Regions from separate parts of the Exiguobacterium sp. s145 genome, predicted to be linked through region 2. Evidence: predicted binding sites of a transcription regulator. Region 2 holds the regulator's gene; each other region holds the start of a gene.
The links. Region 2 encodes Rex, which represses fermentation and respiration genes when NADH is low (regulators of the CRP and FNR family bind a similar motif). Its sites were predicted from a motif close to TTGTGAAATATTTCACAA; they were not measured.
Positions count from the first base shown of each region.

Region 1: the regulator Rex is predicted to act here: its motif matches at 2,590-2,607, upstream of KNQ07_RS13940 (formate/nitrite transporter family protein).
Region 3: the regulator Rex is predicted to act here: its motif matches at 1,966-1,983, upstream of KNQ07_RS01110 (cytochrome ubiquinol oxidase subunit I).

Region 1 covers NZ_JACSMV010000023.1:21,093-31,741, forward strand. The annotation lists gene KNQ07_RS13925 (CHASE3 domain-containing protein) at 19-663, opposite strand; gene KNQ07_RS13930 (YitT family protein) at 827-1,696, opposite strand; gene KNQ07_RS13935 (hypothetical protein) at 1,836-2,444, shown strand; gene KNQ07_RS13940 (formate/nitrite transporter family protein) at 2,628-3,464, shown strand; gene KNQ07_RS13945 (hypothetical protein) at 3,545-3,964, opposite strand; gene KNQ07_RS13950 (aminopeptidase) at 4,063-5,286, shown strand; gene murB (UDP-N-acetylmuramate dehydrogenase) at 5,383-6,297, opposite strand; gene KNQ07_RS13960 (GNAT family N-acetyltransferase) at 6,558-7,073, shown strand; gene KNQ07_RS13965 (GNAT family N-acetyltransferase) at 7,103-7,570, shown strand; gene KNQ07_RS13970 (hypothetical protein) at 7,627-7,986, shown strand; gene KNQ07_RS13975 (hypothetical protein) at 8,104-9,036, shown strand; gene KNQ07_RS13980 (GNAT family N-acetyltransferase) at 9,025-9,867, opposite strand; gene KNQ07_RS13985 (hypothetical protein) at 9,978-10,241, shown strand; gene KNQ07_RS13990 (hypothetical protein) at 10,309-10,649, opposite strand, start outside.
Region 2 covers NZ_JACSMV010000004.1:114,570-125,218, reverse strand. The annotation lists gene KNQ07_RS06430 (ABC-F family ATP-binding cassette domain-containing protein) at 1-1,552, opposite strand, end outside; gene KNQ07_RS06425 (redox-sensing transcriptional repressor Rex) at 1,709-2,368, shown strand; gene KNQ07_RS06420 (twin-arginine translocase TatA/TatE family subunit) at 2,368-2,571, shown strand; gene tatC (twin-arginine translocase subunit TatC) at 2,579-3,358, shown strand; tRNA gene KNQ07_RS06410 (tRNA-Ala) at 3,467-3,539, shown strand; gene KNQ07_RS06405 (hypothetical protein) at 3,711-3,869, shown strand; gene KNQ07_RS06400 (hypothetical protein) at 3,963-4,412, shown strand; gene KNQ07_RS06395 (hypothetical protein) at 4,427-4,903, shown strand; gene KNQ07_RS06390 (hypothetical protein) at 4,924-5,385, shown strand; gene KNQ07_RS06385 (hypothetical protein) at 5,403-5,879, shown strand; gene KNQ07_RS06380 (hypothetical protein) at 5,902-6,387, shown strand; gene KNQ07_RS06375 (FecCD family ABC transporter permease) at 6,636-7,643, opposite strand; gene KNQ07_RS06370 (FecCD family ABC transporter permease) at 7,640-8,686, opposite strand; gene KNQ07_RS06365 (iron-hydroxamate ABC transporter substrate-binding protein) at 8,711-9,622, opposite strand; gene KNQ07_RS06360 (ABC transporter ATP-binding protein) at 9,626-10,417, opposite strand; gene KNQ07_RS06355 (NAD(P)/FAD-dependent oxidoreductase) at 10,601-10,649, shown strand, end outside.
Region 3 covers NZ_JACSMV010000001.1:224,305-234,953, forward strand. The annotation lists gene KNQ07_RS01100 (transcriptional regulator CcpC) at 1-783, shown strand, start outside; gene KNQ07_RS01105 (N-acetyldiaminopimelate deacetylase) at 767-1,879, shown strand; gene KNQ07_RS01110 (cytochrome ubiquinol oxidase subunit I) at 2,101-3,489, shown strand; gene KNQ07_RS01115 (cytochrome d ubiquinol oxidase subunit II) at 3,502-4,524, shown strand; gene KNQ07_RS01120 (potassium channel family protein) at 4,836-5,504, shown strand; gene KNQ07_RS01125 (Cof-type HAD-IIB family hydrolase) at 5,548-6,324, opposite strand; gene KNQ07_RS01130 (DNA-dependent RNA polymerase subunit epsilon) at 6,495-6,713, shown strand; gene rnjA (ribonuclease J1) at 6,710-8,377, shown strand; gene def (peptide deformylase) at 8,434-8,973, opposite strand; gene pdhA (pyruvate dehydrogenase (acetyl-transferring) E1 component subunit alpha) at 9,351-10,433, shown strand; gene KNQ07_RS01150 (alpha-ketoacid dehydrogenase subunit beta) at 10,437-10,649, shown strand, end outside.

The DNA.
Region 1 (10,649 bases), on a different contig from region 2:
AACAAACACGCATCGTTCTTACGGACGGTACGTGTTTGTTTTGTTTTCGAGAATTGGTTTGGACCGGTGAAATAAAATAATGGTCGTTGCGATTAACAAAAAAGCTAAAATGGATAAGCTGAAGCACATCCGTTTATATTCTGCCGTCATTTCAGTAGTCAATTCCAGTTTTTGCTCCAGATCACGATATAATTTGTCTTTGATCTGCGACAGATCTTCAAGAATTGTTTGAGTCGTTTGAGTCGTTTGTTTCGCCAACTTTTTCGCACGTTGCGGATGATCTGTTTCGTAGACGGTAAACACCTCTTGAATCTCTTCTTCCCACGCATTGTTGCGTGACAATAAATCTTTTACTGCCCCGGGGGTCTGATTGGAGGAATTCAGTAATCGTCGTAAATCATGAACTTTAGAGGTGGAAAAATAGTATTGTTCGATGTAACGATCATCTTCGTATAATAGCAGTCCCCGAACAGCATTCGCCCGGTCGCGATTATGCTCTATCAGTTGGTCCACTTGTTTAATCATTGGAATGTCCTGTGTATGCATCTCTGCCGTCAGCTTCGAAATCGTACGATACCCGCTGAGAGCGTAGAGGAGGGGGATCGAGGCAAACAGGCTGACGACTAGAATAAGGATGATGCGGTGACGCCATAATTGATTCATACAATTCGTCCTTTTTTTTACAAAACGTAATGTCATTAGCTTAACCACTATTTCCCAAAAAGTGAAGGATTCTTCAGAAAAATGTGGAACATTTTCTTTGGATTCGCGTATTATACACAAAAAAACCGCTACAACGAGTGTAGCGGCGACAGAATTAAGGCTATTAAAAAGAATAGGAATGCTCTTTATAGTTACCGAAGACCGTGTGAATTTCAGAAAATGTAACAAAGGCATTTGATTCGACGGAGGAAACAATTTCCTGAAGCTTAAGAATTTCATTGTTCTGAACAACGACATAGACCATCTTTTTCGTTCGTTTCGAATATCCGCCGCGGGCATCGAGAATCGTTACACCGCGCCCAAGTTCTTTTGTAATGACATCATTGATTTCATCGGCTTTTTCACAAATGATGATACATTGTTTAGAAGCAGAGTAAAAACTGTATACTGTCTGAAGTGCTTTTGCTCGAACGAAACTCATGATTAAAGCATACATGACATGTTTTAAATCAAACACGAACCAGACAAGTACATAGATGACTAAATCCTGCATTAAAAAAATACGCGGAAGCGGCCAATTGTGGAAGCGGGCATAAAAGAACTTTCCAAGAATATCAAGACCGCCAGTCGAGGCGCCACCAAAGAAGATTAAAGCCATTGCCAAACCGGAGACAAGTCCGGCAAAAATGGAAGCGACCAGTGGATCATTTAAAGATTCCGGAACGATTTGAGTCGGAATCCAGTCAATCAGGAATGATGAAGCCAAGACGATGAGACCGGATAAAAACATAAAACGTTTTCTCAAAAAACGAAATCCTAGTAAAAAAAGTGGAATATTCAAGACCAGTTGTGTCAAGCCGATTGGCGTGTGGAATAATTCCTGAACAATAAGTGTGATTCCCATGATTCCGCCGGATCCGATATCATTCGGCGATAAGAGAAGACTGATGTACAACGAGTACAGCAACGTCCCGATCAAGAGGAAACCGATTTTCTCTGTACGTTTTTTCTTTGCGGGCTGTTTAGTTTTCATGTTGATTGATGAGTAATCTCATGCTCCTCCTCCATAAAGTATCTGCCTGCAAGAGTACGCTGATATGAGGATTAATTCAACCCCTGTTTTGAAAAAAGAACAATCAAACCATCTGTTTTTCAGAAAGGAGACCATTTTTTTGAAAAAAATCATACTGGTCATTCTCTGCATTGGACTCGGATTATCGGCAGGATCATGGTTTGTTCTGAATTTACAGCAGCCACCGGAAGAAGAGCGTTTTAAGGATGGTCAGGTGATTGCGCGTCATGTCGGGATATCGGTTTCCAATACGGCTGCGATTGAAGAGCTAGTTAAGCAGTTGCCATTTTCCGAAGCGTTGACTGCTGTATCGATAGAGGGGACGTCCGTGAAGATGACATACGAACCGGCCGGAAAAGAACAGGCGGACTGGACAGGCAGTAATGAAAAGACGATCCGGTCTGCTGGCACTTCTTTTCTCGAGAGCCGATTATCCAAGCTGATCATGCATCATACATTAGCACTTTTTTTAAGTGTCTCTGATTTATCTGAACTTCAAATCCGTTACACCGACACAGTTTCTGACGTCACGTTTGAGACGGACCGACAACGGATTGAAGACTATACACCGCGGGATATTGAACGGGCTACTTCTTCCGCAACCAGATTTAACCGCGTCGTTGTCGAAGACTATGTACTGGTCGAATCCAGACGGTCGGTATTCTTTAAAAAATTTGAGGATGCGTTGCAAATCCTTCCTTCAAACTAGTTGTATTCACCAAGAAAAGGCACTTTTCACAAACTTGACACAATGGTATCGTTTACATCCTGCTCTTTTAATAAAACGTTAAATAGTGTCTATTCATGACTTGAACATCTTATAAGATGGAAGTATGATAATAAATGAACAGACATTGTGAAGTGTTGAACAAAAGAAAGCGGGGTTTCTACAATGAATGAAGTAGAAGCATTAGAAGGGTTAAGAAAAAAAGCTGTCAAATCGACACAAATGCTACGGATGCGTCCGCTGGAATATTTGGTTCGAGCGATGTTAGCTGGAGTATTCATTGGTTTTGCCATCATATTTACACTCAAAGCAATCAACGGTTTATATTTAAATGAATCACCGGTTACGACGCTTGTCGGTGGATTGACATTCGGTGTCGCACTCGTCTTGATCGTCTACGGCGGAGCAGAATTGTTTACCGGAAACACCATGTATTTCACGACGTCGACCATGCGTGGTTTTACTTCGAAAATGGATACATTGAAAGTATGGACACTATGTTTTATCGGAAACGGTCTTGGTGGACTTGCCTTCGCCTTACTCTTTTCACAGACAGGAATTATCCAGGAGCTCGGAATGGAGAACTGGTTGTTTGCTGTTTCCGAAACGAAAATTCATCATACGACATGGGAGATCTTCACACGAGCCATCTTCTGTAACTGGATGGTCTGTCTAGCGATTTTCATTCCGAAAAATATGAAAAACGAACTGGCACAAATCATGATGATGATGATTTTAGTTGCTGTGTTCTTTGCCTCCGGTTTTGATCACGTCATTGCCAACATGGCCTTGTTCTCACTGGCTTTAGTCGTTCCGCATCCGGAAGCGATTTCCTTTGCCGGTGCGATCCATAACCTGGTTCCGGCATTGCTTGGAAACATCATCGGCGGAGCATTGTTCATGGGGATGGTTTACACATGGCTTAATAAATCAAAGCTGGAAGTAGAACAGTCAAACGAACAGGCAGCGACAATCAACATCGCTTCCAAACAAAAAGCTTAAAAATCGTTAAGGACGTCGTTATAAAAACAAAAAAGAAGGATTCGATGAAAAATCGGATCCTTCTTTTTTGATGTCTGTCATTATTCGAGATGTTGAAAACGATCGACATCTGCTGCTAGTTCTTCATAAATGGCTTCGACGATTTGAGCATCATCGAACAGGCCTAAAATATTTTCATCGGACAGGGCATCAACCGGAGACGTGAAGTACAAAACGGCCGTCAATAAAAGTTGTTCCTGTTCTGGTTGCATTTCGAAACGTTTGTTGTACAAAGCACGTAACATCTCGAGCAACTGCTTGAGCTGGAAGTAAAGAACAAGTTCTGCTTCGCGTTCGACATCCGAGCCGTCCTCAGAGGCAAGATCTGTCGTCAATCGGGCTAATCCGAGTTCCCCTTGAATCAATAAGTCTTCTTGCGCTTTTGCATTTCCGACCGCGTTTAACGCTTGGCGGTGAAAATAGGTGTAAGCGGATTTAAAATCGCCTGGTGTAAATTCCATCATCAACACTCCTTCTGTATCTCTAGTTTCACCTTATTTCTTGCAAAATTGCAACTATTTCGTGAAAATAAGAGTAATAGTTGAAAGGGGATTACATAATGCCGACTCAAGAACAATTAAAAAAATATGCCGCACTTGCGGTACGTACAGGAATTAACCTGCAAGCCGGTCAGCAACTCGAAATTCGGGCGGGGATTGAAAATGCACCGCTAGTCCGTGAAATCACACGCGTTGCCTACGAAGTGGGCGCTTCGAATGTCTACGTCCAATGGTCAGATGACGAAATGACGAAAATCCGTTACTTCGACGCACCGGAAGATTCATTTGATGCGTTCCCGGACTGGCTGAAAGCCCGCTTTGATCAGTTGGCAGAAGAAAAAACAGCCTTCCTGTCCGTTGTCAGTGAAGATCCTGACTTATTAAACGGCGTCGAATCCAGCCGGATTGCCCGGGCGAATAAAGCTGCAGGGGTGGCATTGGCAAATTGGCGTAAGTTCGTCATGAGCGATAACGTCAGCTGGTGCGTCATAGCCGCGCCGTCAGATGCCTGGGCGGCAAAGGTATTCCCAGACTCGGAACACGCTGTAGAAGACCTGTGGGAAGCTATCTTGAAGGCGACACGTGTCGATCAGGACAATCCGGTCGCGGCGTGGGAGCAACATGATGCGAACCTGCGGACGAAAGCAACCTTCCTGACAGAAAAGAAATACAACAAGTTGCATTATTCAGCACCCGGAACGGAACTGACGATTGAACTGCCGGAGCGTCACGTCTGGTTAGGTGGCGGCGGACCAAACGCGGATGGTGTTGACTTCATCGCCAATCTGCCGACGGAAGAAGTATTTACGTTACCGAAGAAAACAGGCGTCAACGGTCATGTTTCGAGCACGAAACCGCTCAGCTACAGCGGGAATCTGATTGATGAATTCACATTATGGTTTGAAGACGGAAAAATCGTCAAAGCCGAGGCAAAACAGGGGCAGGCAGCGCTTGACGAACTCATCTCATTGGATGAAGGCGCCCGTTATCTCGGAGAAGTGGCCCTCGTACCTCACCACTCACCGATTTCAGATTCGGGTATCTTGTTCTACAATACGTTATTTGACGAAAATGCTTCGTGTCACTTGGCAATCGGTCGTGCGTATTCAACATGTCTCGAAAACGGTCCGAGTTTATCAAATGAAGAATTGGCGGCACAAGGCGCAAACGATTCAATGACACACGTCGATTTCATGATCGGTTCAGGTCAGATGTCGATTGACGGTGAGTTGTCTGACGGGACACGCGAACCATTGATGCGTGACGGAAACTGGGCAATCTAATGCAGGAATTTTGACGGAAAGAAAAACAAGGGAGCACCCGGGCAGAATTAACATGCCGCGGTGCTCCCTTGTTTAGTTCGATGGGATGAACAGGAATCAAGCTTCTTCGCCGATGATTTTTACTTCCGGCTCCAGTAAGATACCGAACTTTTCCTGGACGGTTTCCTGAACGTGGCGGATGAGCGAGATGTAGTCGGTCGCTGTGGCATCCTTGATATTGACAATGAAACCAGCGTGTTTTTGTGACACTTCCGCGCCACCGATTCGTGCACCTTGCAAGCCGCTGTCTTGAATCAGTTTACCGGCAAAATATCCTTCCGGACGTTTGAAGACACTCCCGCATGAAGGATACTCGAGAGGTTGTTTCGTCTCACGTTTATGCGTCAGATCGTCCATCATTTCCTTGATTAAAGCAGGTTCGCCTTCTGTTAATGAAAAACGTCCTTCGAGAATGATGTACTCTTTTTTCGAAAAACAGCTTGTCCGGTACCCGAGCTCAAGTTCTTCGTGTGAGATGTTTAACAGCTCACCTTTACGTGTCAAGACCGTTGCACTGTGGAGGCAGTCTTTTACTTCTCCGCCATAGGCACCGGCATTCATGATGAGTGCGCCGCCAATCGTTCCCGGGATACCGCAGGCAAACTCAAGACCGCTTAAGGCGTGGTCGTAGGCGATACGTGAAGCCTGGATGATGGCCGCACCGCTCTGCGCGATCAGTTCATGTCCTTCAACCGAAATATCCGTTAATTTTTCAAAGGATAAAACGATGCCGCGGATACCGCCGTCGCGGACAACGAGATTCGAACCGTTTCCAAGCATCGTCAACGGGAGGTCATGTTCATAGGCATACCGGACAGCGAATGCAGTTTCTTCGTATGTCGACGGGATGAGGAATAAATCTGCCAGTCCACCCATCTTGGTGTACGTATGGTTTTTTAAGGGTTCATTAATTAAAACAGCTTCTTTTGCAATACCTTCATATAATCCAGCTAATAATTGCTCAGTCATCATGTCTCAGTCCTTTTTCATAAATTCCATTCAGCCAAAAAACGCTCAAAATATATTTTACACTAATTCCGTGATTGATGTTTAGCATACTGTTCCCAAAATACAGAGTTGACAGATAAAAAGCAAGCTGTTCGTGAAGAATGTAATCGAATCAACATGTAGATGTTGTTTTCTTTTTATAAAAAATGAGCGGATTGTGAATGAATAAAAGTAAAAAAGGGAAAATTAAAGAAACGACTGTCATCCGGAAAGAGGGGATTTAAATGGAAAGTGAACGACTGGAAATGCGACCGTTCGTAGAAGAGGATTTTACGTTTTATAAAACCCTTGTTCAAAATGAGCAGGTCATGCGTTACATCAACGGCGGTGTCGTCTTAGACGAGGATAAGGCGCGGAGTTGGTTTGAGCGTCAACTGGATCGCTACAAGGATGAGCGGCAAACCGGATTTTTATTGTTAATCAAAAAAGAGACGAATGAACCGATTGGATTTGCCGGACTGCTTTTACAAACAGTCGATGGAATCGAGGAACTCGAAGTCGGCTACTGGTTGACGCCGATTCATTGGAAAGTGGGATATGGCCGGGAAGCAGCCAAACGACTGATGCGCGAAGCATTCGAGCGGGGACATGACCGTCTCATTTCCATCATTCATCCGGAAAATCATTCTTCGCAAAATGTTGCGCGGGCGAATGGGTTACAATGGGAAAAAGACACGTTGTTCAACGGAATTCCGGTCGTTATCTATTCCTGCCGGTTGTCCCGATTGTTCAGAGGTTGAATTTAGAAGCCAAGAGGAGCGAATCAGGTATGTATCAGACAAAGTGGATGGGGTTCAATGAGTTGGATAATACAAGCTTGTATCAATTATTGAAATTAAGAACAGATATATTTGTCGTGGAGCAGAATTGTCCGTACCCGGAACTCGATAACCGTGATCAAGATGCCCTGCATGGTCTCGCATATGACGGCGAACGTTTGATTGGTTGCCTGCGCATTTTGCCGAGGAAGTCGTCAGGCGCCGTTGCAATCGGTCGGGTAGCGGTCCAAACGGATTACCGGTCAAACGGCGTAGCAAGAAAACTGTTGAACGAAGCGATTACTCACATCGAGAAGCAAGGGGAATCATTGATTGATCTCCAGGCTCAGGCACATTTGAAACGGTTTTACGGTTCCTTTGGTTTTAAAGAAACGTCCGATGTCTATTTAGAGGACGGAATTCCTCATCTAGACATGCAAATGAACTTGGGGGAAGATTCAAAAAGACTTCAGGAATAGGACGTACGAACCGATGAAGAGAGCAGGAAGAACTTTGTCTGGAGGTGAGTCAGTCATTGAAAAAAGTACTGGTCATTCTCGCGTTAAGTTTGATTGGCGTATTGTCGTTTGCTGTCGGAATTTCCTACGCTGAACTTCAAAGTAGTCAACGCAGTGCAGAAGAACAGTTGACGAAGATGTTGCAGACACAGCACAACATCGATAAAACGTCACTACTGGAAGTGAAGGCTTCTTTTTCCATTCAACATCGTCAAGTGATTAAAGTACGTTTGCGCGGTGAACCGGCAATTACTTATGAATTCATTCAGCCTAAACAACAGATTGAATACAGCGGCTCGGTTGGAACCAGTGTTGAAAAAACCGGAAAACAGGATGAAGCATTCCGGAATTCACATCTCCAGTTAAGTAAAAAATAAAAATCTTGGTGCTTCTTTCTCCATAAAGAAGCTGCCAAGATTTTTTTTGAGCCTTTCAAGACGATTCAATATTGCGTACACTACGAAGAGAGACATCATGCAGGGGGACAATAATTTATGAAAAGATTTGTTAAAAACGAAGCCATCGCTCCGGCGCTGAATGCTTTTCTTACACTTGAGAACGAAGCCTTTCAAACATATAATCAATTGCTGACAGCACAGGAGCGGCAAGCTTTGAATTTTGTCGGACGGGCCGTCGCGCTTCAATCGGACAAACATCTCGCGTTAGCTCTTGAGACGAAACAGCCGTTGATTGAGATGGACCGTTTACTGATGAAATTGACGGAAATCGAGCAGGGCGCGCTGCTGTTTCGACAGTTGCTTGCATCCGGTCTCGATCTGAATCAACTTATCACAGTCGAAGGTCACCGGTCGCTTGTCAGACAGCCGTTATCTTTTCCTGTAGGCTTGTATACAGTCTATGACCACGTCTTGTTTCAACTTGCCGTCGATTCGGGGTTGGACCTAAACTACACAACGACATTGCAACGGAGTGACCGTTTTCTTGAAACGGATGAAATCAATACCCTGGACATCGTGTTGTTGTTGACGCATGAGCAGGCACCGGATGAACAGAGTCTTCCGTTGTTTCAACATCCGGCGACAGTCGGTCTGGCAGAACGGCTCCAACGAGCGAAGTTTGAAAGCCTGCAATCCATCATTGAGAACACCCGGTATGTTACAACATTTCGATATGCCAAACATTTTCCGCTTTTTTATGCGATCGTCGGTCGTCAGACGGAACAATTCCCGAAGATGCTAGACGATGTTTTGATGGAACAAAATCAGGAGGAAATTCTAAAGGATGCCTTATTGGCATTTCATAATCATCAACCGGGTCTTGCAACAAGTATGGGAACGGATTATTACGAAAGTTTATTTGTCATCGGCGACCATTTAAAGCGGCAGGCGGGTATCGATTTCAATACGTTGGATGATCAATATATACTCAGCGAATACTCGGAAATCGTTCAACGGTTACGTAGTTAACGAAACCGGTTCACAGGAATAACGGTGCCAATTCGAAAAAATTTGAATATCACAAAAAGTTGTCGGTTGATACAGGCGAAGAGCTTCTTGATGGGTCGAAAAACAATACACTTCAAAAGATAAGATATTTTTCTTATGTAATTTCATTTGGAACGTATCGAGAATCCGGCGCCCGTATCCCTGGTTTTTTAATTGGGGTAAACACGTGATTTCCAAAAGGCGGACGACCTGCTTATGCTGTTCAATCAGAAGGGTTCCAACAACAGTGTTCTTGTCGTAGACGAGGTAGGGCAGGACACCTTGATCGACTAAATAATCGAGATGGATAGCATCATAAGGGAAAAGAAAGTCGGAATAACGGATTGCGTCATTGCGAATCGTCAAGAACAACTGACGGTTGCGCAAGGAAAGTGGTTTAAATTGAACGGAGACGGGTCGGCCACGCGTCAGACCAATCAGCCGAAATTGTTCACAGGACAAAGAGTACCCTAAAGCGTTCCAGGTCGTGATGAATCCAAAGTCGTTCGGCGGTATGATTTGGACATCGATATGACGGGGAGAAAACGAGAGTGCCTGCAAATGGACATGGTGAGCGAGAATTTGAAACGCCTGTAGATCGGTATAGGAAGCATTTAAAAGTTGAACGGTATGTTCGAAAACATGAAATCCGAGAGTTGCCTGGACATGATCTTCATGCCAAATCGTCCATTGCTGGTGTTCGATCGGTGGGTAGGAAAATGATGACGGGGAAGACGGAGTGGTACGGAGTAAGCGATGGACCAAACGCCGTTGTGGATGAGATAATTGGTCGTACGATAAAATGTTCAACACGTGCACGTCCTTTCAGAAAAAATGAAAGCCAGTGCATTTAGTATAACAAAAAATATGGTATTTTAATGTATTAAATTGAAATTAAAGGTAAATAATCAGGTGGTGATGAGATGACGAGACTACTGATGGCGACAGGTCTTTTTTTGATCCTGATCGGTATGAATCCTGTTCACGCACAGGAAATTGAAAAAAAAGAAACGACAGTCCGGCAATCTACCACATACGGCAGTTACGGGACGATGGATGAGATTATCACGGATCAAAAGGAACCGACATATGACGGATTCGACTCTCCAAACGATATGGCTTTTTTATTCGCCTGCATTGCTTTGCTTGCGACAGTTGGATTAGGAATCGTAAATGCGACAGATTAAAGAAAAAGACGATTAGTTCTCGGGACTTGCCGAAGAACGTTTCGTCTTTTTTTGCAGGGATTTCAGCTTAAAAGTGAATATGTTTACGTCGTCCGACCCGTTCAATCCGATCATGTTCATCCTTTAATCCGGCTTGTTCAAGCAAACTAAGATAATACCGGAAGGGCGTCGAACGATGTGAGAAATAAGGAATATACTCCGTAAACAACATCGTTTCAGCACGTTCGAGTTCACGTAAAGCGATCAGCGCATGCAGTTCGGCAAAACGGATTTCTTGATACAAGACCAGCATGTCCGCATCGACACGAACTTTCGCCCGGAGTTTTTTGGCATGCGTGTTTAATAAGGCAACATAAGCCTCCCGTTCACTGACGTCCGTACAATGTGTGAGGACGGCGAGGAAGAGGT
Region 2 (10,649 bases):
AACTCATTTCGATGACACGCGTCGCGACGCGGTCAATGAAGTAGCGGTCATGGGAAACGAACAGCAGGGTCCCTTCGTAGTCGACGAGGGCATTCTCGAGGACCATCTTCGAATCAAGATCCAAGTGGTTCGTCGGCTCATCGAGGACAAGCAGATTCGTTTTGCGTAACTTCAGTTTTGCGAGCGCCAGACGTCCTCGTTCCCCGCCCGATAATTCATGGACGAGTTTGAAGACATCATCACCGCTGAAGAGGAACTGACCAAGCACGGACCGGACTTCCTGTTCGCGCATCAACGGCCATTCGTTCCAGATTTCATCAATGACCCGGTTACGGTCATTGAGTTCCGCCTGCTCCTGATCGTAGTAACCGATTGAGACGCCGGTTCCGAACCGGTACTCTCCGAATAACGGTTTCAGACGGCCGACGAGCACTTTCAGCAGTGTCGACTTGCCGATTCCGTTTGGTCCGACAAGCGCAAGGGACTCCGCACGTTGCAGGCGGAAGGTAATGTTTTTCGAGACGGCTTCTTCGTAGCCGACCGCGAGTTGGTTGACCTGCAGCACATCATTGCCGCTCTGCTTTTCGATTGGGAACGACAGGACCGTACTGCGTTCGTCACCGTCCGGCCGGTCGATCCGGTCGACCTTTTCGAGGCGCTTGCGGACGCTTTGCGCCCGTTTCGTTGTCGTTGCCCGGGCGATGTTGCGCTGGATGAAATCCTGCATCTTCGCGATATCTTCCTGCTGCTGTTCGAACTGTTTCATTTCCTGTTCGTAGAGTGCCGCTTTTTGTTCGAGATACTTTGTATAATTACCGGTAAACTTCCGGGAGACGTTCCGGGACAATTCATAGACGACGTTGACGACTTGGTCGAGGAAATACCGGTCATGGGAAACGATCAGGACAGCGCCGCGGTAACCGGACAAGTAACTTTCAAGCCAGGACAGTGTATCGATGTCCAGGTGATTGGTCGGCTCATCGAGAATCAGCAGTTCCGGTGCCTGCAGCAACATTTTCGCGAGGGCGAGCCGGGTCCGCTGTCCACCAGAAAGCGTCTGAATCCGTCGGGAATAATCGTCCGGATAAAAGCGCATCCCGTGTAAGACGGAGCGGATGTTGGCTTCGAACTGATAGCCGCCGGCTTCCGAGAAGTCGTGTTGCGCTTGATCGTATGTTTTCAGGAGACGGTCATAGGCAGTCGGATCATTTAAAATGTGCTCCATGCCCATTTCAATTTCCATCCGGCGAAGCGCCCGTTCCTGATCCTGCAGATGCTCAAAAACAGTCAGCATCTCGTTCCAAATCGATTCGTTTGATTCAAGTCCGCTGTCCTGCGCAAGATAACCGATCCGGACTTCCTTGCTTTTCATGATCTCGCCCGAGTCATGTGACAGCTCCCCAGCGATGATTTTTAAAAGTGTCGATTTTCCGGCACCATTTCGTCCGACGAGGGCAATCCGGTCCCGTTCCTGTACTTCGAGTTTAATATTGTCTAAAATCGGCTCGACGCCGAATGATTTTGAGAGTTGGTTTACTTGTAAGAGAATCATATCCATCCATCCTTCCACCCTTTAGTCTATCACGAAAAATCCTGCCGAATATAATATTTGTTACTCTATGTGAAGTGGTTTACAATCAAGGGGAGTAGAATTCTTTGCATTGATTTGGGTGCCACGTCAGAACGTGGCCGAAGGGGGAACTGCAGTATGAATGGGCCAGACACAAAAATACCACAAGCAACGGCGAAACGGCTGCCGTTATATTATCGTTTTATCCAGAGTCTTTATAACTCCGGCAAGTTGCGCGTCTCGTCAGCAGAGCTCAGCGAAGCGGTCAAAGTCGACTCCGCGACGATCCGTCGTGACTTTTCCTACTTTGGGGCGTTAGGGAAAAAAGGGTACGGTTATAATGTTCAACATTTGTTAACATTTTTCCGAAAGACACTCAACCAAGACGAGGTCACGAATGTCGCCTTAATCGGGGTCGGACATCTCGGAACAGCGTTTGCAAATTATAACTTTTTAAAGAATAATAGTACTCGTATCGTCATCGCGTTTGACGCCGATGAGGACAAGGTCGGAACGACGACGCAGGACGTTCCGATTTATCATGTGTCAGATATGAAAGAACAAATCAAAGCGAACAATGTCGACGTCGCCATCTTGACGGTACCGTCTCAGTTCGCCCAGTCAGTGGCAGATGAGTTAGTAGAGTATGGTGTGACCGGCATTTTGAACTTTACACCGGCCCGGTTGAATGTACCGGCCCACGTTCGGGTGCATCACATCGATTTGTCAATCGAGCTGCAGTCGCTCGTGTATTTTATGAAGCATTATTCGCAATCAGCTGAAGGAGTGAAATCATAATGGAAAACTTAATCCCGTTAACACTTGGTATTGGACCGGGGAGCATCGCTTTGATTGGTGTCGTCGCCTTAATCATCTTCGGACCGAAGAAATTACCGGAACTCGGCCGCGCTGCCGGACAGACGTTAAAAGAGTTCAAGAGCGCAACGAACGGCATCATGGAAGATGATAAGGACAAAAAGGACGAAATGAAAGAGAAGTGAGTGAATCATGGCGATCGATCAAGAACAGAGTGTGACATCGCACTTAGATGAACTGCGTAAGCGGATCATCTGGTCGCTCATCATTGTAGTGGTCATGTTTATCGCAGCCTTTCCGCTCGTCCGGCCGCTCGTCCGTTTCTTACAGGCCGACTTAAAGGAACTCGGAATTGGGCTGAATGCGTTTAACGTTGTTGATCCACTGATGTTATATCTGAATCTTGCGTTCATCATCGCAATCGTCTTGGCGTCCCCGTTTTGGATGTATCAGCTTTGGGCATTCATCCGTCCCGGTCTGCACGACCAAGAACAAAAAGCGACGTTGACGTATATTCCCGTGACGTTTTTCTTATTCCTTGCGGGTATTTCGTTTTCTTATTTTTGGCTGTTGCCGTTTTTACTCGAAGTATCGACGGAACTCGGGCAAGAGCTTGGGATTGAACAGGTCATCGGCGTCGAGAACTACTTCAGTTTCCTGATACGGTTGACGATTCCGTTCGGTGTGTTGTTCCAGTTGCCGGTCGTGACGATGTTTTTGACACGCCTCGGACTCGTGACGCCGTTCTTCATGCGGAAGAATCGGAAGTATGCATATTTTGCGCTGTTCGTGATTGCGGCGTTGATCTCACCGCCCGATATCACATCGCATTTGATGATTTCTGTTCCGTTGTTCGTGTTATATGAAATCAGCATCATCATCTCAGCACGGACGTACAAAAAAGTGCTGATTCTCGAGCAGGAGGCGGAACTGGAGCGACAGGCGGATCTTATGCGTGAGTTGAACAAATAATAGAAGATTCTCCTTTACCCGCAAGGTGAAGGAGATTTTTTTTGTAAGCGGTCTAATTTTATATTGAAAAAGTGAACAGCAATGGTTATACTCATTATAGAAACACACGGGGGCTTAGCTCAGCTGGGAGAGCGTTTGGCTGGCAGCCAAAAGGTCGTCGGTTCGAGCCCGATAGTCTCCATAATGAAGTAATTCTTCTTTAAAGAAGTATCAAAGCCTTGATTTTTAAGGTCTTTGATACTTTTTTTAGTTGAATAAAATATGTGCATGCGTTTAGAACAATCGAATGGTTTATCGAGTCCTCTAAAGGGGAAATTTCTGAATAGGTTATTTTTCTTGAGGGGGAACTCTTATGAATCCATTTACTACACTCATTGCCTTCATCGTCGGCTGTCTGGTTCTGTATCTCGGAATTCGGGATAAGAATGGTTGGTTGATCGGCGTCGCCATGATTCCGCTCGCCATTGTGGCATACAGTGTCATTTATTTAATCATCCAAGTCTCGGCCTAGAAACTTCTTTTTAGAAGTTTCTTTTTTTTTGAAACATAATTGGTAAAATGTAAGTATATTACATTAAGAAATGATGGGGAGGAACGTGTTGGAATGAATGCTGTGACAGGACAACAGATGGAATTAAAAGAACTCTATCAACAGATGCATCAACGGACGACCGCTAAATTATGGGCTGTCTTGGCACTCTTTTTATTCGCCAGCCAGCTACTCGAACAACCAATCCTTGCTTTGATTATTCCGATTCTCTATTTCATATACGATGTCGTGAGGCAACGCCGCCGTTTTCAAATCGTTGCCCGTCACACCTCAAAAGAAGCAGCAGACCGTCTGTTCCGTCTTCATGTCGGCGTCGGATTGTTTCAGTACGGAGCGCTCGCAGCCTTGATTATTCTGACGGCCAATCGGTCAGGTACGACCTTTTTGCTTGGACTATGTCTTTTCGTCATCCCGTTTTACTGGCTTTGCCGGCGTTTCTTGACGTACCGTTCCAAACAGATTGATCCGACTTATATCAGTGAAACAGAAATCCAGCAGGGATGAAGGAGGAAAGTCAGATGCAAACGGCAAAGGACGAACGGTTACATGAACTGACACTTGCCTATATCGACAAGAGTCAGCTTCAAAAAAACGGCTGGCTGATGGCTGCCGTGGCGGCGACGCTCGGCATTTTTTCGGAAACGATGGATTCCGCCCTTTATTTGGGTCTGTTGCCGCTTGTTTATCTGATTTTTGATCTTCCGTTTCAGCTGGAAAAACGCAGGATTTTAGAACGGTATCTCTCAAAAGACCAGGTTATGACACAATCGATGCTGTGGCTCGGCATTCAGATTGTGTTATATGGCTCATTGCTCATGGTGATACTCGAAACGAGTGATCTGTCCTTATGGAAAATGACGTTTTGGGTCATCCTGATTCTCGCTCCGATTTATTTTGTGACCGATTGGTTGTTTAAAAAAATGGCCCGGTCAGGCGATCCCGACTTCGTCAGTGATCAGGAAGTGCATAAGCACGTGAAGTACTTGGAAGAATGACAGCTAAAGGAGAGAACATCATGCGTACGGCACGGAACGAACGGTTACATGAATTGACGCTGGCTTACATGGAGAAAGACCTGTTAGGAACGAAGTGGTTATGGACAGTTCTACTTTTGATGGGGATCGGGATTTTAATGACATTGTTTGATTCGGTTCTACTGGCGCTGTTGTTTCCGGTTGCTTTCCTTGGATCCAATCTGCGTTATCAAGTCAAAAAACGCCAGATTCTTGAATCGTATATCGGGGAAGAACGGGCAACGAGCTACTGGCGGTTTTGGCTTATCCAAAACGTTGTGTTAACTGTTACGTTTGCCATCCTTTTGATACTGACGGGGAATCAAGCGTTTTGGCAGACGTGGGGATTAATTCTTCTGATTTTAATCCCGATTTACTTAGTGTCGGAACGATGGTTTAAAACCCGTATGCGACGCGATGATTCGGATTTTGTCAGTGATCAGGAAGTATACAAAAATATATGAAACGGGAGACAAACAGGATGAATACATTGCTTGAAAAAAATACACGATTAAATCTGCTGGGACCGCCGCTCAAAAAACTTCAACATCTGACACCGGTTCCGGTTTTGATCCTCGCAGTGATTGGCTGGTTCATTCCGGGTTTTTGGGAAACGGGACTGTTTACGTCGTTTACGATTACCATCCTTTGTTTAGGCGGTATCGTCCGGGAAATCATGCGTCTGCGGATTTTAAAAGAACGTCTGCCGGCTGAGTTGTATCAACAGACCGTTTTGAAAGTCGGTCGCGCCTCGATGCTCGGGTATCTTGTCCCTATCATTTTATTCTATGCAGGAATGATCTTTCCCCAGTATTCAGGTGTTGCGTTCGCCCTGATTCTGTTCTGGGTGTTTGCGATTACAGTATATGTCTCGCGGTTAAACACGCTAGCCAAACAACTCGATCCGGCCTTTGTGACGATGCGGGAAGTCGAACGGTACCGTAAACCGGGAAGCTAATGTGGTGAGAGGAGATTAGGAAATGAATAATATTCAACGGCAACGAACACAAGACTATCTGCGCTTCACGAAACGTGCCCGGCGTGTCCAAACGGTATTTTTTCTACTCGTCTTGGTGATCTTTTTGTTTCTGGCAGATGATTTAAATTTTTCCGAAGCCTCCATGCATTACTTTTTACTGCTTCCGGTCCTCGGCTACCAATGGACCGTCCGCTTGTTGAAGTACCGTTACTTCACGAAACGATTTGACCGGATGGAAGTCTGGGATCATCTCGCCTTGCCGTACATCGTCATTACGATTAGCGAGTTGCTGCTTGTCGTGGCGTCCCAGTTCTTGATTCCGTATGTGTCGCGACCAACGCTGATCGGACCGATTCTTGTCTTTTTACTGTCCGTCTTGTCACTTGATCGTCTCGTCGATTCGCGGATCAAACGACTGGATCCAACGCATCTGTCAGAACGCGAGCTGATTGAAGCAGAAAGGGAAGCGCGACGCGTAAAATATTAAATAATGATGAACCGATACGTAAAAAACAACAGCGGCGAGAGGAAGTTTAACTTCCTCTCGCCGCTGTTGTTTTTTTAGAAATGATTTGATTTACGAGACTCCTGCAGGAAGAAGCGCAAGGCAACTTGCGCTGTCAGAGACAAACAAGACCAGTTTTCCTGTCCAAATGGACAGGAAAACTGGCTTGTGTCTCGCCTGAGGAAAGCGAGTGAAACAAGAAATCATTTCTTGTTGGTTGATCAGTTTTCTTACTTTTTCAGAAGCAGATAAATAAAGTACGGTGCACCAATCAGTGCGACGACGATACCGGCCGGAACACCTTCCGGATCAGCGATGTTTCGTCCGATCGTATCGGCCAAGACGAGCAACCAGCCGCCGATCAACAGCGCAATCGGCAAGAACCATTGATGACGTGGACCGACGAGGGCACGGGCGATATGCGGTGCCATCAAGCCGATGAAGGAAATCCCGCCGGTGACGGAGACAGCGGATGCCGCGAGTGCGACTGCTGTCAGCAACAGTTGAATCCGTTCCTTCTCAATCGCGACCCCGACACCAATCGCGACCGGTTCGTTTAAAGCGAGCAGATTGAGTTTATTGGCTTTATACAGCGTAAACGGAATCAAGACGATCAGCCAGGGCAGCAAGGCGTAGACGAATGTCCAGTCCGTCCCCCAGATGTTACCGGCGAGCCATTTGGCGATGAAGTCGACTTTCTCACGTTTCGTCGATGAGATCAAGATGACCATGATACCGGATAAAGCCATCGAGAAGCCGACGCCGGTCAAAATCAGGCGGATCGGTTGCAAGCCGCGATTCCGGTCGTAAGAAAGCGCGTAAATGGCTACGGCCGTCACTAAAGCACCTAAGAAGGCAGCAACCGGTAATCCGTAGATAAATGAGCCGACATCAACCGGGAAATAGAGGAAGAAAATCGCCACCGCGACACCGGCTCCTGTATTAATCCCGATAATGCCGGGATCGGCCAGTTCATTCCGAGTGATACCTTGCAAAATCGAACCGGACAAGGCGAGCGCCATTCCCGCAAGTAATGTAATGATAATTCGTGGCAGACGGAGCGAGAACAGAACAAAATCTTCTTTGAACGTCCCTTGACCGAATAACGTTGGCAACAGACGGTCATATGAGACGGATGCCGGACCAAGACCGATACTTATAACGATCGTGCCGAGCAATAACACACTTAAAATGAAAAAGATCAAGCGTTGACGGCGACGTAAACGAGTTTCCATCATGAGAATGCGTGACCTCCTTTACGGACAATCAATAAGAAGAACGGTAAACCGAGCATCGAGACGATTGCGACGACCGGTGTCTCGTACGGTGCAAACAGCGTCCGACCGATCGTATCGGCAAGCAGCATGAACGTTGCTCCGAATACAGCCGTCATCGGCAGGATGTAACGGTAATCGGTCCCGACGATCGCACGGACGATATGCGGAATCATCAGCCCGATGAACGCCATGTTGCCGACTAAGGCGACGGCAGCACCGGCAAGCAGGATGACGACGACGTACAAGACAGCTTTGATCCGGGTGATGTTCTGACCAAGACCAAGTGCGACTTCTTCCGACAGACTGAGAATCGTCAACTGACGTGAGAAAATCATCGCAATCACCGTCCCGATGACGATGACCGGCGTGATCGCTTGCAGTTGTCCCCACGTCGTGCCGACGAGTCCGCCTGACGTCCACTGAGAGACGTCCTGGGCAATTTTAAAGTAGATCCCGATTCCTTCCGCAATCGCGTACAAGAAGGCGGAAATCGCCGATCCGGCGAGGACGATCCGGAGCGGGGAGAAGCCGCCTTGACGGGAAGCACCGATTCCGAAAACGAGTGCCGCACCGAGGGCAGCACCGATGAAGCAGGCGAGCATGATGCCGTAATAGTTGATGCCGGGAATGAAGACGATTGCTAAGGCAAGCGCCGCATTGGCACCGGCTGTTAGACCGAGCAGACCGGGATCCGCCAGAGGATTACGTGTCATCGCCTGCATGATGGCACCCGAGACGCCGAGTGCCGCACCGACGAGAATCGCGGCGAGTTCCCGGGGGAGACGAATTTCTTGAATGATTTTGGCTTTATCGTTGAGCGGACCAAACGTCAAGGCGTTCCAGACTTCACGGATTGACGTATCAGCAGCACCAAACGTCATCGAAATCCAAAACATGACGACGAAGAGGACCAGTCCGAATGAAATTTTTAATCCAAAGGGTAGTCGAGCGGATGACACAGGTATCGCCTCCAGTTTGTATGAATCCAAAAAAGGAGGGAGCATTGAGGCTCCCTCCTTTAGTATACGTTACGCGCCAAGGAAACTTTTCTTGAAGAACTCCAGTTGACGTTCCAATGTGAGTGGATCGTTGAAGTAAAATTCTTTTGAATCCACTTCGTAGACTTGCTTGTTCTTAACGGCAGGGATATTTTTGTATGTGTCCGTTTCTGTGAACGAGTTATCCGCTTCTGCTGTCTTGCTGAAGATCAGGTAATCGCCTGCATATTCAGGTAAGACTTCCGGTGATAACGCGTAGTAGCCATCTTTTAACGCCATCTCTGTGACTTTTTTCGGCATTTTCAATTTCATCTCTTGGTAGAGGATTTCTGTGCCGCGGCCCCAGTTGTCGCCGAAGACGTAGAGTTGTTTGTCGAAGCTTTCGATGACAGAAACTGTCGCATCTTCACCGATTTTAGCTTTGATTTCTGTTCCAGCGTCTGCTGCACGTGTTTTGAAGTCTTTGACCCAGTCGCGTGCTTCTTGTTCTTTGTTGAGCAATTTACCGATTTCGATGTGTTGCGTCAAGTAGTCGACTTTGCCGTATGTGTACGTGACAGTTGGTGCGATTTCTTTGAACTTATCGATGTTTTTTGTCGTATCGTATCCGATGATGAGATCCGGCTCGAGTTCGATGACTTTTTCGACGTTTTCTTCTGAGATTTCTTGGACGTCTTTCAGGTCAAATTTCGGATTTGATTTTGACCACGAGTCGACACCGACGAGCGGTACGTCGAGTGCCATGACGTTGCCGGCGAAACCAGCCAGGACGACGACACGTTTTGGATCAGCCGGGACTTCGACGTCACCTTTTTCGGATTTATAGGTAATCGTTTCTTTTTTTGTATCAGCAGACGAGGTCTCTTCTTTTTTCTCCGTGTTGCCACAAGCGGCAATCACAAGCGTTAACAATAAAAGAACCGGTAATAAAAGCTTTTTCATGATTCAGTCTCCCTTAATTAAGTTGTAGGTGACACACATCGGTTTATTCGTGCGCGGATCACGACCGATTTCGGCATCGATATGGAATACATCTTTGAGGACGTCTTTTGAGATGACTTCCTCACACGTTCCGGCTTTGACGACTTCGCCGTGTTTCATGGCGATGATGTAATCGGCGAAACGTGCCGCTTGATTTAAATCGTGTAACACCATCACGATCGTCCGACCTTCTGTCCGGTTGAGTTGTTCGAGTAACTCCAGAACTTCGAGTTGGTGGGCGAGATCGAGGTAGGTCGTCGGTTCATCGAGGAAGATGATGTCCGTTTCCTGCGCAAGGGCCATCGCAATCCAGACCCGTTGCCGTTGACCACCGGATAAAGCGTCGACCGGACGATGTTTGAATGCTATCGTGTCGGTTGCTTCGAGTGCCCAGTCGATGATTTCGTAATCATGTTTCGTCAGACGTCCGAATCCTTTCTGATAGGGAAAGCGACCGTATGAGACAAGCTCTGCGACCGTCAGACCACTTGCGCTTTCCGGTGTCTGGGGCAGGATAGCCATTTTTCGGGCAAGCAGTTTTGTACTTTCCTTGGCAATATCGAGACCATCAAGTAACGCGCGTCCCGATTGATGGGGAATGATCCGGGTCATCGCCTTCAGTAAAGTCGATTTGCCGCATCCGTTCGCACCGATGATCGTCGTGATTTTTCGATCAGGAATCTGAACCGTCAATTCCTTGACGATGGTACGATCTCCGTAACCAATACTGATTTCTTCTGTTGCTAGACGTACCATAGACAGAGGCTCCTTCTCGTTTAAAGCTGTTATCATTGATAATGATTATCACTATCGTCCACCTAACCATAACAGTTTCATAAAAACGCTGTCAACATTTTTTCTTGTCTTCAAGAGATGTTCACGTTATCATTGGGAATGAGAATGATAATCAGTCGTGTTGGAGAGCGAGGAGTGAGTAAGATGGAGCAGCAGGAATTGTTCGATGTAACGGTAATTGGTGGAGGCCCGG
Region 3 (10,649 bases), on a different contig from region 2:
GTCGCAATCGAGCGGCGCTGGGCAACCAAGCTGTTCATTCGTTCATCCCGTGGGCTGAGTATTACTCCGCAAGGCGAAAAAGTCATCGGTCTCGCCAAGGAGATGAACCGGAAAGAACTGGAGCTTAAAAGTGAATTGACGGCAGAAGAGGGAGCCGTTTACGGGACACTTCGGATTGCAGTCGCGTCCATTATGGGACAATACTGGCTTCCCCGTGTTCTGAAACGATTTGTCGAACGGTATCCGCATGTCCGTGTCCAATTGGTCACAGGGTGGTCAAGTGAAATGATGCGTCATATGCTGGAAGAACATTTTCACATCGGCATCATCCGCGGAAATCCCGATTGGAAAGGCGTGAAGGAACGGCTGTTTTCCGATCCGCTGTATTTAGTCGACAGTGAACTGACGTCGTTGGAACAGTTGCGGAAGACAGAACGTCCTTTTATCCAGTTCAAGAGCGATTCGACCTATTATCAGGAAATTTTAGAATGGTGGCAGGATCGTTTTTCGAGTCCGCCGGCCCGGACGCTCGTCGTCGACCAGATTGAAACGTGTAAACAGATGGCACTTCACGGGATTGGTTTTGCCATCTTGCCGGAATCGACGATCCATGAAGCGAGTGAAGTGATGCAGATTCCGCTCAAAACGTCATCCGGTAAAATTTTAAAGCGGGACACGTGGATTCTATCAACGGAGTCGATGCTTGAATTAAAACAAGTCCAAGCGTTTTGGGACATTGTCAAAGAAGAAGGAGGAAGTCAGTCAGATGGAATACGCAATTGAAATGCGCCGAGAACTTCATAAAATACCGGAACCTGGTTTTAAGGAGTTTAAAACGCAAGCATTTATCCTTGATCAAATCCGATCATACCCGGAAGATCGGGTCAGTTACGATACATTCGAAACAGGAGTATTTGTCCGTGTGAAAGGATTAACCGGAAATCGGACGATTGGATACCGGGCGGATATCGACGGATTACCGATTGAAGAAGCAACGGGACTGCCATTTTGTTCCGAGCATCCGGGGTTCATGCACGCCTGCGGCCATGATGTGCATGCATCAATTGCCCTCGGTCTGTTACGCCGAATCGTTGAACTGCCGGTCATGGATGATGTCGTTTTCCTGTTCCAACCAGCTGAAGAAGGTCCGGGTGGGGCAGAACCGATGATTAAAAGTCCGCTGTTTGAAAAATATCGTCCGAGTGAGATGTATGGTCTGCATGTCGCACCGGAGTATCCGGTCGGAACGATTGCCAGCCGTCCGGGTGTCTTGTTTGCGAGTGCACGGGAAGTTCATATCACGATTTATGGACAGAGCGGTCATGCTGCGTTCCCCCATTTGACGATTGATACAGTCGTTGCGCAGGCAGCGTTAATCATGCAGCTGCAGACGATTGTCAGCCGCTCGATCAATCCAATGAACTGCAGTGTCATCACGATCGGGAAAGTAGATGCAGGAATTCGGGAGAATGTCATTGCCGGTCGGGCGTTACTCGACGGAACGATGCGGGCGCTTAACGGAACAGATATGGAAAAGTTAGAGCAACGTGTCCGGGATATCATCCGCGGCATCGAAGCTTCATTCGGCGTCAAAATCGATCTGCAGTTCGGAAATCGGTATTATGAAGTCGTCAACGATCAACGCGTCGTTGATAAATTCTCATCCTTCGTCAAAATGAATGCGAATTACATTGAGTGTGATGCTGCCATGACGGGAGAAGATTTTGGTTTCATGTTAAAAGAAATTCCCGGCATGATGTTTTGGCTCGGGGTGAATAATGCAACATCCGGATTACATCAACCGACCTTGAATCCGGACGAAGAAGCCATCCCCTTCGTCATCAATTTACTGGATCATTATTTCCGCGAATACGTCTAAATAAAAGACGTGACAATCGGCCCTTTATTCATGAAAAAATGGATAAAGGGCTTTCATTTTATAGAAGAGAACAGTTTTCGAACGTTTTGTGAAATAAATCACGAGTATATGTGAACAATTTGTTACATCAAACATTTAAAACAGACACAAATGATTATGTTCTCTATGATACGGATATAAACAATATATAGAAGTACGTCTAGAAAGAGGGGGCTATACACATGTTCAATGATCCAGTCATGCTCAGTCGATTATTGACAGGGCTCACATTAGCATTCCACATCATCTTTGCGACGATTGGGGTAGGGGTTCCATTGATGGTACTCGCAGCTGAGTACATCGGTATTAAACGAAAAGATTCAGACTATATTCTTTTGGCACGTCGCTGGACGCGCGGTTATATCGTAACTGTAGCGGTAGGTGTCGTAACAGGAACAGCGATTGGTCTACAATTGTCGCTCTTATGGCCTTCCTTGATGCAAGTAGCCGGTCAAACGATTGCCTTACCGTTGTTCATGGAAACTTTCGCCTTCTTCTTTGAAGCGATTTTCCTCGGTATTTATCTCTACACATGGGACCGGTTTAAAAATCCATGGTTACACTGGTTAATCGGGATTCCCGTCGTCATCGGGGCGACATTATCTGCTTTCTTCATCACGACGGTCAACTCATTCATGAACTCGCCGGAAGGATTCAAAATCGTTAACGGAACGTTGACGCAAATCGAACCGTTGAAAGCGATGTTCAACACGGCGACACCAACGAAAGCAACGCACGTCATCGTATCCGCTTACTTGACGGTTGCCTTCATCTTGGCAGCAATCGCAGCGTTTCATCTGTTGCGCAAGAAAACTTTGTCGGCGGCAGAAACGGCTTATCACAAAAAAGCACTTCGCTTAACCGTCATGGCCGGCTTAATCTTTGCCTTCTCGACAGCATTGGTCGGTGATTTCTCCGGGAAATACCTGGCGAAATACCAACCTGAAAAACTCGCAGCGGCAGAATGGCATTTTGAAACGACAAACGAAGCCGAATTGATTTTCGGTGGTATTTTGGATGAACAGGCGGACGGCAGCTATGAAATTAAAGGTGCTGTCAAGATTCCGTATGCTTTATCCATTCTCGCAGGGGGAGCACCGGATACAGAGGTCATCGGTTTGAATGAATTCGCCAAAGAAGATCAGGCACCTCTGTTTGTCCACTATTTCTTCGATATCATGGTATCGATTGGCATGTACCTGGCTGCCATCTCAGCCTTGTTCATCTTGGCATTCCGACTCAAAAAGTTGAACCCGTACAACAAATGGTTACTGCGCGGTATTTTCATCGGTGGACCGCTTGCCATCGTCTCGATCGAAGCAGGATGGATGTATGCGGAAATCGGACGTCAGCCTTGGACGCTCTATGGTATTATGAGAACGGCTGATGCAGCGACGACTTCGACGGCTGTCGGACCGATGTTGATTTTATTCAGTTTACTTTATCTGTTGCTCGGAACGATTTGTACAGTCGTCTTGCTCCGGATGTTTAAAAATAATCCAGTCGGCAAAGAACTCGCGGACGATCATCACACACGTGGTGAAGCGATGTTTGCGGACGACAACAAATAAGGAGGGAACGAGTTGGACATTCAAACACTTGGAATAACCGTACTTTGGACGTTCCTTTATGGATATCTCATCGTTGCCTCAATTGACTTCGGTGCCGGTTTTTACGCGTTTTATTCAAAATATACGAAACGGGATCATCTGACGAACCGTTTGATTCTCCGTTATCTTTCTCCGGTCTGGGAAGTGACGAACGTCTTCTTCGTCTTCTTCTTCGTCGGACTTGTCGGATTCTTTCCGGATACGGCATATTATTACGGAACAGCTTTACTTGTTCCGGCTTCGATCGTGTTGGTATTGATTGCAATTCGCGGTAGCTTTTACGCATTTGCCAACTATGGTTCGAACGACAGCATGTTCTATACGTTCTTATACGGTGCGACAGGATTGCTGATTCCGGCAGCGATGTCGACGACACTGACAATCAGTCAGGGCGGTTTTATCCGGAAAACAAATGAGACAGTCGAATTCCTTGGGACGAAGCTGTTCACGAACTTTTATTCTTGGACGGTCGTTGCGCTTGCCATCGTATCGGTTCTTTATATCAGCGCGATGTTCCTGTTGTTCTATGCGGATAAAGCAAAGGATGAGAATGCAACACCATTGATTCGGAAATGGGCATTGTTCTGGAGTATTCCGACAATTGTTGTCTGTGCATTAGTCTTCTTCGGACTGAAGAATCAGGCAGCGTGGCATTATGAAAATATTTTAAACGGCAACTGGTGGTGGTTCGCAGCAAGTTTCCTATTCTTCTGCGTTGCTGTCACACTTGTTTACTTGAAGAAAAACTACGGGATTGCTTTCATCGCCGTGATGGCGCAATACGGTGTTGCCTGGTTCGGATACGGATACACACACCTTCCGTACATTCTTTATCCCTACATCGATATCAATAAAGCGGTCGTTAACGAAACGATGGCTACGGCACTTGTCGTCGTCTTCATCTTCGGACTGATGTTATTGATCCCTGCACTGTATTTGATTTTACGGTTGTTCCTGTTTGACAACGATTATGTCAGCGGGAAAAAAGCAAAATAAGTAGAACGTCTATCACGTAATCAGTTCGAGGCTGACTCAAAAGTCGGTTTCTCCAAAGAAAAGGGCGGCAGATTCAATTCTGCCGCTCTTTTCTCGTTTAATGTAGAACTCACGTACTTACGAGACTCCTACAGGAAATGGCGTGAAAGATCAAATGATTTCTTTTGAAGTCGACCCCTTTTTTTGATTAGATTTGTCGGTCGTTTTAAGGTGGGGAGAACCGAAAACTGTATTGTAAAAGCGTTCATAGTAATTTAGAAGTGAATCGGGTACACTACTACATGAAGCAGAAATGTGAAGGAGAGTTGAACATGAATGGAGAGTTTGCGGTAATCGGTTTAGGGCGTTTCGGGGGATCGATTGTTCGAGAGTTGTCGAAAAACGGATATGATGTTTTGGCGATTGATTCGGATGAAGAACGTGTGAATGAATATATGGGGATTGCGACGCATTCCGTCATTGCAGATACGACGGATGAGAACGTTCTAAAGAGTCTCGGAATCCGTAATTTTGATCATGTCATCGTTGCGATCGGGGAAAACATCCAAGCATCGATTTTGACGACTTTAATTTTAAAAGAACTGGGTGTCCAGTCGATTACGGTCAAGGCGACGAATGATTACCATGAAAAAGTGTTGCGTAAAATTGGTGCGGACTTCATCGTCCACCCCGAGCGGGACATGGGGGTCCGGATTGCCAACGGATTGATGAGTTCGAATATTTTAGATTATCTCGATTTATCACAAGAGTTCTCGATTGTCGAAATCAAAGTCAGTGACCGGATGGCGAACCAGACTTTGATTGATCTGGATTTACGAAGCAAGTACGGTGCGAACGTTGTTGCCATCAAGCGGGGCGAGAACGTCATGATTTCCTTACAAGCGGATGAATTGATTGAAAAAGGGGATTACCTCGTCGTCATTGGAGAAAACGATGACTTGGACCGCTTGGAGCGCGCCATTCATAAAGTGAAAAATTAATATCAAAAAAGGCTGAGGAATGATTCCTCGGCCTTTTGAGTAGTTAAATGAGTTGAAATTCCTTGAGACCGTGTTCGATGCCGTCTTCGAGAATATGTTTAGTGACGAAATCGGCGGCTGCTTTTGTTTCTGCAAGACCATTGCCCATCGCGATGCCGGTTCCGACATAACGCAACATTTCTAAATCATTTAACGCATCTCCGAAAGCAAACGTATCTTCGCGCCGGATATTGGTCAGCTTCAGAAATTGTTTGATGCCGTCCGCTTTGGATGAACCGACATTAATGACGTCCATTGCGTTCGGATGCCAGCGGATGAAGTCGAAGGCCTGATAGTTCTGAGTGTACTCGGCTTCTTCTTCAGCAGTACAATAGACAAGCGTCTGGAAGACATCATGTGTCGTAAACGCCTGGTCATTAAAAGCCGGTAAAGGAATATCCAGTTCGCCAAGTGACTCTTGGACTAACTGATCCGACGGTTTCGTTGAAAACCCCTGTGTTTCACCTAGATAAACAAGCGTATGACCATTTTTATGGGCCCGCTCTGTCAAATGCTTAAGATTTGCAATCGGTTGCGGACGTCTGTAAATGACCTCGTTCTGATGCACGACGATTTGACCATTGTACCCAATGATCGTATCGATATTGAGTAATTCGCGGACACCGGATAACATCGCCGGACCGCGTCCGGTTGCGATAGCTACATAGACACCATTTGCTTGTAATTGTTTAATTGCCTGTTTGGTCGACTCGGGAACAAAATGACCATCGTGAAGTAAGGTTCCATCGATATCGAAAAAGACGACTTTCTGATTTGCCATGGTTTCACCTTCTCTTTTTAATTGACTGTTCAGCCGGATACATGTGGAATTATAGCACAGCGTTAACGTTTACGCCGACCTTGGATTAGGAATAGGATGAAAAAATAGTAGGATATCGTGTATACTAATCTAAGGACAAAAAACAATGGACTGATAAGGAGTTGCTAAACATGATTTTTAAAGTATTTTATCAACCGCTTCGTTCAGAAGCCCCGGTACGGGAACGGACAGAAGTGATGTATGTTGAGGGAGAGAACATTCGTGAAGTGCGAACAGCGATTGACCACCTCATCAAAGAAATTAACGTCGAATTCATCCGTGAGTTAAGCGGCGAATTCCTTGAATATGAAAAACTAAGCCCAGACTATAAGGTTGAAACGTTCGCATGAAGTTCGTTAAAAACCATCAAGCAGCCGTTTTCGCACTCGGCGGCTTAGGAGAGATCGGGAAGAACACATACGTCGTTCAATTTCAGGATGAGATTATCGTCATCGATGCCGGTGTCATGTTCCCTGAAGATGAACTGCTTGGAATCGACTATGTCATTCCAGATTACACATACTTGATCAAAAACAAGGACAAGGTAAAAGGTGTCTTCATCACTCACGGTCACGAAGACCACATCGGGGGATTGCCGTTTTTACTCAAACAAGTCAACTTACCGATTTATGCCGGAAAGATTGCACTTGGTCTCATTAAAGTAAAACTCGAAGAACACGGTTTATTGCGGACGGCCGAGTTGCATGAAATTGATGAAGATTCAATCATCAAATTCCGGAAGACGAGTATTTCATTTTTCCGGACGACTCACTCGATTCCAAACTCGTTCGGAGTTGTCGTCAAGACACCACAAGGTAACATCGTCCATACCGGCGACTTTAAGTTCGATTTTACACCCGTCGGAGAACCGGCTGATTTAACAAAAATGGCGGAACTCGGCAAGGAAGGTGTTCTCTGTCTATTGTCTGACTCGACGAATGCCGAGATTGAAGGCTTTACGATGAGTGAACGTGTCGTCGGAGATACGATTTCAAACATCTTCCGTAAAGCAGAGGGGCGGATCATCTTCGCGACTTTTGCCTCGAACATCTATCGCTTGCAACAAGTCGTCAATGCATCAGTCGAAGCCGGACGCAAAATCGTCGTCTTCGGTCGGAGCATGGATAAAGTCATGATGATTGGTCAGGAGCTTGATTTCATCAAAGCACCAAAGGGCACAATCATTGAACCGAACGAGATGAAACGGTACAAGTCAAATGAACTGACGATTCTTTGTACAGGTTCGCAAGGGGAGCCGATGGCAGCCCTTAGCCGGATCGCCAACGGAACACACCGTCAGATTTCCATCATTCCGGATGATTTGGTCATCTTCTCGTCTTCTCCGATTCCAGGAAACGTTGTTTCCGTCGGGAAAACGATTAACCAATTGTATAAAGCCGGTGCAGATGTCATGTACGGTAAATTGAATGACATCCATACATCAGGTCACGGCAGCCAACAGGAACAGTTGTTGATGCTCCGTCTCTTGCAACCTAAATACTTCATGCCAATCCACGGAGAGTACCGCATGTTGAAAAAACACATGTCACTTGCGATGGATGCCGGTGTGCCGGAAGAAAACTGTTTCGTCATGGACAACGGTGAAGTTCTGGCACTCGATGCCAATGCAGCCGCCATTACTGGTAAAATCCAAGCGAATGCCGTCTATGTAGATGGAAAAGGAATTGGAGATATTGGTAATATCGTCCTGCGTGACAGACGGATTCTTTCAGAAGAAGGACTGGTCGTCGTCGTCGTCACACTTGATTCTAAAACGAATCGTCTTGTTTCAGGACCGGACATCATTTCTCGCGGATTCGTGTACATGCGTGAATCCGGTAACCTGATCAAGGATGCGGAACGTCTGTTGAAGCGTTCGCTTGAGCAATCTTTAGCGAACCGAAACACAAAATGGACGGATATCAAGCAAGTCATCAACGATACATTGACACCGTACCTGACTGAAAAAACACAACGTCATCCAATGATCATGCCGATCATCATGGAAGTATAAACAAAAAAGACATTTCCTTATTATGGAAATGTCTTTTTTGTTACTTCATTCTTATTTTAGAGAGACGAACCATACTCCTTGAAGGGTTCTTTCGGATCGATTCGATCGTAAAACATGATCCCATCCAAATGATCATATTCATGTTGGCAAACGACGGCCTTTAATCCTTTTAATCTTAATTTTACAGGATTTCCGTTATGATCGATGCCAGACAGGGTAATACGCATATAGCGCGGCACATGACCTTCGACTTCCCGGTCAACGGACAAGCAACCTTCTCCGCCGGCAAGATACGTTTGTTCAACGGAATGACTGACGATTTTAGGATTATAAATCCCGAACTCGAGAATGTCGTCCCCGTCTTGCAGACGAATGGCAAACATTCGTTTATTGACTCCGATTTGTGGAGCCGCCAGTCCAATCCCGCTACGTAAATCATATTTTTCGGCTAATTCATCGTCTTGACTGTTGGCGAGATATTCCATCATCAGACGCATCGTTTCCTTATCTTCCTCACTGAGAGGGAAGGTAACGTCGACAGAACGTTCGTGAAGCGAAGGGACATCTTCCCGAACGATCTCATTCATGGTAATCATGAACAGCACCCCTTTCATCTAAAAAAATTATAGCATATCAAAGGAGGAATATTAATAACTAACACAGTTGTGAATTGATGAATAGTACAGAAGTAAAGGCGTTCTTCATATGTGATGTCATTCACAAGAACATCCGCTAAAAAAAATAAAACATTTCCTTTGATTTTATAGGTGTTACAGTTTTATACTTGTAACGTAATGAACAAGACATGCTTGCGTGTCTCTTCATGTTAATACAGTTTACTCAACTGGATAGGTACACAGATATATGTTCAAGAAAAGGTCATACGGGACTTCATTTTTTGAACACTATTGGTATGTAGCAAGTCAGTAAGAGGAATATTTCGCTGAACACAGTGAAAGGATGAGGTGAAAAGATGAACTTAAACATGTTTAAAAACGTGGAAGAAAACTTTGAAACATTCCGCATTCTGGATGAGAAAGGTGAAGTCGTCAACAAAGACGCTATGCCGGACCTCTCAGATGAAGAACTTACGGAATTAATGCGTCGTCTCGTTTACACACGTATCTGGGACCAACGTGCAATCTCACTCAACCGTCAAGGACGTCTTGGTTTCTACGCGCCAGTCGCTGGACAAGAAGCGTCAATGATCGGTTCACAATTTGCTTTAGATAAAGATGACTGGATTCTTCCAGGATACCGTGATATCCCGCAAATGGTTTTCCATGGTTTCCCGCTTTACAAAGCATTCTTGTTCTCACGCGGACACATCACAGGCGGTAAGATTCCTGAGGGTGTTAACGTCTTAATGCCGCAAATCATCATCGGTGCACAAATCGTGCAAGCTGCCGGTGTTGCACTCGGCCTTAAGAAAAGTGGAAAAGAACAAGTCGCAATCACGTACACAGGTGATGGCGGATCGTCACAAGGTGACTTCTACGAAGGTATGAACTTTGCCGGAGCATTCAAAGCACCTGCGATCTTCGTTGTCCAAAACAACCGTTTTGCGATTTCTACACCGGTTGAAAAACAATCGATGGCGAAAACAATCGCTCAAAAAGCTGTTGCAGCCGGAATCAACGGAATCCAAGTTGACGGAATGGACGTTCTTGCCGTCTACGCAGCAACAAAACAAGCTCGTGTTGAAGCACTGAACGGTGTTCCGACATTGATCGAAACGCTCACATACCGTTACGGGCCGCATACGCTCGCTGGAGATGATCCAACACGTTACCGTACAAAAGATATGGATGATGAGTACCAAGCACAAGATCCACTCGTTCGTTTCCGTGCGTTCATGGAAACAAAAGGTCTTTGGAACGAAGACAAAGAGAACGAAGTCATTGAACAAGCGAAAGCGGATGTAAAAGAAGCACTCGCTCAAGCAGATAAAGAACCAAAACAAAAAGTAACAGACTTCATCAACGTGATGGCTGAAAAGTTACCACAAAACCTGCAAGAGCAGCTTGATGAGTATACAGCAAAGGAGTCGAAATAACCCATGGCACAAATGACGATGATCCAAGCGATCACTGACGCAATGCGCGTCGAGATGAAACGCGACGAGCAAGTTCTCTTGTTCGGTGAAGACGTCGGTAAGAACGGTGGGGTATTCCGTGCGACAGAAGGTCTTCAAGATGAATTAGGCGAAGACCGTGTCTTCGATACACCACTTGCCGAGTCTGGTATTGGTGGCCTTGCAGTCGGATTCAGC